2 linked regions of the Laspinema palackyanum D2c genome follow. The protein of the gene in region 1 interacts with the protein of each later gene in a pairwise test. Links are inferred from orthologs where the notes say so. Each region holds a gene or a part of one and is shown on either strand. Other genes may lie near its edges.

Evidence for each region.
Region 2: the proteins of NG795_RS23030 (region 1) and NG795_RS12205 interact in binary tests that used the Escherichia coli proteins (3 or more experiments, as listed by UniProt). The link is inferred for Laspinema palackyanum D2c from one-to-one orthologs.

Annotation. Positions count from the first base shown.
Region 1 is NZ_JAMXFD010000027.1:67,242-70,181, reverse strand. Bases 6-2,870 are described here. They hold NG795_RS23030 (FtsW/RodA/SpoVE family cell cycle protein), read right to left. Parts: upstream 2,100-2,870; coding sequence 912-2,099; downstream 6-911. Other genes in these bases: apcB (allophycocyanin subunit beta), read right to left, coding at 2,767-2,870; NG795_RS23025 (phycobilisome linker polypeptide), read right to left, coding at 2,320-2,523; NG795_RS23035 (Uma2 family endonuclease), read left to right, coding at 6-723. Also shown: more of NG795_RS23035, read left to right, coding at 1-5; more of apcB, read right to left, coding at 2,871-2,940.
Region 2 is NZ_JAMXFD010000008.1:95,085-98,134, forward strand. Bases 29-3,003 are described here. They hold NG795_RS12205 (peptidoglycan D,D-transpeptidase FtsI family protein), read right to left. Parts: upstream 2,438-3,003; coding sequence 620-2,437; downstream 29-619. Other genes in these bases: NG795_RS12200 (thioredoxin domain-containing protein), read left to right, coding at 29-318; NG795_RS12210 (hypothetical protein), read right to left, coding at 2,692-3,003. Also shown: more of NG795_RS12200, read left to right, coding at 1-28; more of NG795_RS12210, read right to left, coding at 3,004-3,050. UniProt on the Escherichia coli protein: Essential cell division protein that catalyzes cross-linking of the peptidoglycan cell wall at the division septum. Required for localization of FtsN.

The DNA of each region.
Region 1 (2,940 bases):
CTCCCAGACGACTTTGTACTCCCAGACGACCCCGTGGAAAATTTAGAACACCCTTTATTAGCCAATGCCCTCCGTCACTCTTTGACTCCGGAGTTATGCCAAGATGCCTTAATTTCGTCGAACTTTGCATTGTGTGCGGGTATTAATAACCGCCCCATCTGCAAAGCCCCCGATTGGATGTACATTCGTCCCGTTGCACCTTGGTCCAGTCCTGAACCTCGTCGCAGCTACACTCCCCATACAGAAGGACCCATTCCACTCATTGTCATGGAATTCCTATCGGATACTTACGGGGAAGAATACTCAATGGAATTTCAAAAACGTATCGGCAAATGGTACTTTTACGAACAAATCATTAAAGTACCCATGTACGCGATATTTCATCCCCAAATGGCTGATTTAGAACTGTACGCTTTAGAATCCAACCGATATCAAATACAGACACCCGATGCTAATGGTCTATATTGGATTCCCGGACTAGAGCTATTTTTAGGCATCTGGCAGGGAACCCGTGACAACCGCACCGGCAATTGGTTACGCTGGTGGAATGCCAACGGAGAACTCCTGCGATGGCCCGAAGAACGGGAGGAAACTGAACGCCAACGGGCCGAAACTGAACGCCAACGGGCTGAAACTGAACGCCAACGGGCTGAAACTGAACGCCAACGGGCGGAAAAACTAGCGCAACGGTTGCGTGAGTTGGGTGTAGATCCCGATAGTTAACGGAGTGGAGGGGCGTGAAGAATCAGCGATCGCCCCTCCTATTTTTTCTATCCTTTGTTTTCAACCTTACTCAAACACCAGTACAGAAAGTGCTGAGGACAAGAAACCGGGTTTCTAGCCCAGATTTGTTGCGAAGTACCAGAGATTTTGTGAAGAAACCCGGTTTCTAACCTTTACTGCACCCATCCCTAACGCTTCCTCCGTCCTCTGCCGAAGCGCGATCGCCGCTTATCCGCCAACGACACCACCTCTCCGGTGCTACTTTCCCTTGCCACCCGAATCAAAATCCCCGCACACATCAAACTGGCAATCATCGAACTCCCCCCATAACTAAACAGCGGCAGGGGTAAACCCGTCGTCGGCAGCGCACCCGTCGCCACCCCAATATTCAGCAGGGACTGACCAATCATCACCACCATCACCCCGATCGCCACCAACTGTTGCACAATTTCCCGAGTCTTGTACGCCACCAACAACGCTACCGTGGCATAACTCCCCAACAGCAGCATCAGCACCATACTGCCGACAAATCCAAACTCCTCGGCATACACGGCAAAAATAAAATCCGTATATTGAATCGGCAAATACAGCAACTTTTGTTGGGACAAACCATACCCCGTCCCCAAAGCCCCCCCGGACCCCACCGCTAACAAACTTTGAATCAACTGGTATCCATCTCCAAAGCGATCGGCCCAAGGATTTAAAAACGACATCACTCTTCGTCGTTGATATTCCTTAATGCTAATACTCAACAGCGCCAGGAGGAACCCTCCAAATGCCGTACTCCCCAAGTAAGAAAACGGTAAACCCGACCCCAAAGCAATCAACCAAATCATCATCCCACAGAGGGCCGTGGTACTCAAGTTCGGTTGCACCAAGATTCCCAACAGGACTGCCGCAAAAATCACCAACCAATTAATCCGCACCTGCCAAGTCAAGCGGTTCCAGTTGCCAAAAATTCGCGCCGCCTGCAAAATCAGAAACGGTTTAATTAACTCCGAAGGTTGAATCAAAGCCGGACCCAACTTTAACCACCGAGTCGCCCCATTCACCGTGGTCCCAAATCCCGGAACCACCGTCAGCCAAATCAACCCCAGCAGGATAATTACCGCCCAATCTGAAATCCCTTGAATGTATCGCAGGGGGGTATAAACCAGGACATTAAAGCCGATTAAGCCAACCAGAACCCAGATTAGTTGACGTTTAAAATAGTAAAGTCCATCCCCAAACTCAGCATTGGCACTGGGATAGGAGGCAGAAAACAGTACCGCCAACCCCACAAACAGCCAGAGGAAGGTCAACCATCGCAACAATCGAGCTTCTAAGGCCCATTCTTTGACAGCCGGATCGAAAACGGGAATCAGTAGGCGTTGCATCCAAAGCAAGTCCGATAACTAGATTAAGTTTAGTTCAGTATATTTTATGATTTCCCGAATGAAAGCGGAAGCCGGAAACGACTGAAGTCGTTACTACAAACTTTTACCCATCTCCCCCATCCCCCCATCCCCTTCTCCAGAAATGCAAAAAGAGGCCCTGAAGACCTCTTTTTATAATCATTAAAGCTGTGAGTGCTTTCTGTAGTGATGTCAGTAAGAATTAAGATATGCCGGTGTTCATACCGGGTTTGCCAGTGGCAAGTTGCACTTTGATGATTTTGCCACCCATTTTCATAATCCGTTGCTGCTCTTTAAACCAGTTGTCGTAAGGAACGAGCTTGGTGAAATAGGTATTTTGTAATTCCCGCTGGGTGCGAATCCGGCTTTGGCTTGGCACGCAAGCCGTCACTTTGAACATTCTCATGGGCTTCTTGCTCCTGTTTCGTTGGAAAAAATTTGTATCTGAACAAAACTATCTTAATTGAAGCCAGGGAGTCCAGAGTCAATACTAGCTCGCTAAAACTCATCGAAATTGTTTCTCAAGCCTTTGACGAGCTAGCACTCACTCTTGACTTCCCTGTCCTCAAAACTAGGTCGAGTTAATAGAGCGTTGTCCGAGTTAGCGATGATTTTTCAATCGCTGCTCTACAGGCTCCACACTCCACATTTAGCTCAAGCCAGAGCAGATGTAGTCGAAGTAGACGCCCATTTCTTTACCGGCATCAGGACCTACCAAACCGGCGGTCACTTCTTTCATGGCTTGGATTGCTTGCACGGTTGCACCGATCGGCACACCCAAGGAGTTGTAGGTTTCTTTCAAGCCATTGAGCACGCGCTCGTC
Region 2 (3,050 bases), on another replicon or contig:
CTCGATCGCGCCTTTAATGCTCTCAAATCCTTTGGGGCCATTATGGACCGCGCACCTTCCGCCTGTCCGAGTCTGTTTGGTGCCTTGGATTGGTATCGTCATCACACCCTAGTTCGCACGTCTGGCAGTCGCATTCCCGGGTTAATGGCTCAATATTTTCCTACTTGCATTTTTGAGGATAAGTCAGACCTCCCCCCGGAGGCGATCGGCTTAGTCTGTGAGGGCCTCTCCTGTAAAGAACCCGCCACCACAGCCGAACAACTATTAGAACAGATGCAAGGGGCTCAAGTCAGACTCTCCCAGCGATCGGGCGGTTAGTCTTCCTTTGTCCCGCAGCAACACCCGACGGGGGATAAATCCCCCGTCTAACAGCTTAAGTCGGTTGAAACCGACTGAAAACACCACTGGATCAGACTTTCAGTCGGTTTCAACGGAAATCTTCTATCTGTGGCAACAACCGTTGGGGGTTAAAAACTTTTAGCTGAATAGCTCAAGTCGGTTAAAAACCGACTAAAAACACCACTGGATAAGACTTTCAGTCGGTTTTTAACCGACTTGAGCTGTTAGGCGGGGGTTTAAACCCCCGCCTGGTGTTGCCACTTTACCGGGTATCGCCACTTTACTCCCCAGACTCCTCAACCTCGGGGGTTTCAACCTGTGAAGAAGGGGGGATACCCTCAATTTGAATCAGGGATTCCATGATTTCTTTGACAATGGGCGCAGCGACGGTTCCCCCATAGCCGCCTACAGGTTCATCCACGGCGGCGAGGACGACATAGCGGGGATTATCGGCGGGTAAAATGGCCACAAAACTGGCGATGCGGGCGTAGTCGGAGTAACCCGTGCCATCATCGGATGCTTTTTGAGAGGTCCCGGTTTTTCCGGCAATTCGATATCCGGGAATTTGGGCGGCGCTGCCGGTGCCGTCAGTGATGGCATCCTCCATCATCGCCACGACTGCTTGAGTGGTGGCGGGGGAAAAGACTTGGCGCTTGGGACGGAGGTCCGGTTCCCAATACTGGCGTCCTTGACTATCAAAGAGTCCCCGGACGACATGGGGGGTGACGAGATAGCCTTCATTGGCTAAAGCGCCGTTAATTTGGACCAGTTGGAGGGGGGTCAGGGAAAGACCTTGGCCGAAGGAGGCGGTGGCAGCATTAACCGGGGAGGCCATAAATTCGGCTCGCGATCGCAGTTGACTGGCAGTTTCAAAGGGTAAGTCTGCGCCGATGATGTCCCCGATGCCTAGGCGTTGTAACCAACTGTAAAAGACCCGCGATCGCATCTGTTCGATAATATGCACCATCCCCACATTACTGGAATAGCGGATGATTTCGGTCACGGTGAGATTGCCTCGACCGGCCCCATCGGAGTTAGAAATGGGCCATTCATCCACATAAATCCGCCCTTCATCATAAAAGACGCTGTTGGGTTCAATGGCACCGGCTTCTAAGGCGATCGCCACCGTAATCGGTTTAAAGGTTGATCCCGGTTCATATAAATCCGTCAGCGCCCAGTTTTTAAATAACTCCACATCGGCTTTAAAATATTGGTTCGGGTCGTAGGAGGGGTCGCAAACTAGGGCTAAGATTTCTCCGGTTTTGGCATCCATAACGATCGCCGTGCCCCGTTTGGCATTCCACTGTTTCCGATGTTTTTCTAAAGCGACCCTTGCCGCTTGTTGCAACCGGGAATCTAGGGTGATTTGCAAATGCAAATCGTCCAGGCGCATAAATTCCGCCGGTACCGGGTCGGGGATCAGCGAACCCCATAAGCGACGGTCCAGTTCTAAGGAGGCTTCCCGGGCGAGTAGGTGCTGGTGGCTGGCTTCTATCCCGGCTTGACCGTTGCCTTCTGTATCCACATATCCCACCACATCTGCGGCTAAGTTTTCCTGGGGATAGTAGCGGGCGCTATTTTGCTCTAATTCCAGTCCATCCAGGAAGATATCTCGGATGCGATCGGCATTTTCCTCCGAGATGCCGATCGCCACCGCCACTCCACTTTCGGATTGATTAAATTTTCCAAAGAGTTCCGCACTGGTTTGATTCAGAATTGGGGCAAGGGTAACTGCCATCTCTTCTTTAGAGATTTTAAACAGTTTGGGATGAGCATATAGGGTATAAACTGGGCGATCCAGAGCTAAAACGTTGCCACTGCGATCGACGATCGCCCGTCGGGGAATAAACGGTTGCAATTTCACATCTTGCTGCTGTCGGGCTTGTTCTTGTAAGTCCTGCCCGTTCACAATTTGCAATCGATACAAATTCCCACTCAATCCCAACATTCCAGCCATTAAAACCCCCCAGACTACCGCAAATCTCATGCGCGGATTTCCCAATCGCGTCAGGGCGCGGACACCTCGCCTCATGCGCGGCGAACTGTTCAAATTCTCCAGAATTAATAATAAAAATGCCAGGGGTAACAGTAAGAGCAAGTTTTTACCGCTCTCTTTTCCTCGCTTATTCCGAGCAGTCCCCCGGTTGTTTTTTTTCGCGCGTTTAGATTGGGTTTGGGGATGAGAGTTCCGCTGCAAACTTCCCCCAGGGTGTGGAATCCTTGATGCCATATTCCGCTCGTACAGTGTAATCAGGTTGGAGAATTTGAAGGCTTTTCTTCCAGAATTAATTCAGGCGATATTCCCCGGTTTAGGTCAGACATGAGTCGGGTTTAATCCCGGACTTTTGGAGGTTAATATCCCACGGGTCGGGTATCAGAAGTTGGGGGTTCTTCCCCGATTATTTCTTCTGTTGCTGGGGGTTCTACTGGGGTGGGTTTTAAAAATATCATTTGTTTTAAGTTGGGGGTTACTAAACCGCTTCCCGGTTCTTCCGCTTGTTTGGAAAATTGGGTTTTTAAACTTTCGTTGGTTGTGGTCAGTTTTCGCTCTTGGCGGCGCAGACTTTCCAACTCTCGGAAGGAATTACCCCACTGTTGCTGATAGTAAACAGTGCTGCCATAGATGAATAAGGCGGCACTGACGAGGAGGAAGGTGGCAAAGGATGAAACGGTTTGTGCTTTCACGAGCGATCGCAACCAAAAGGGAATAG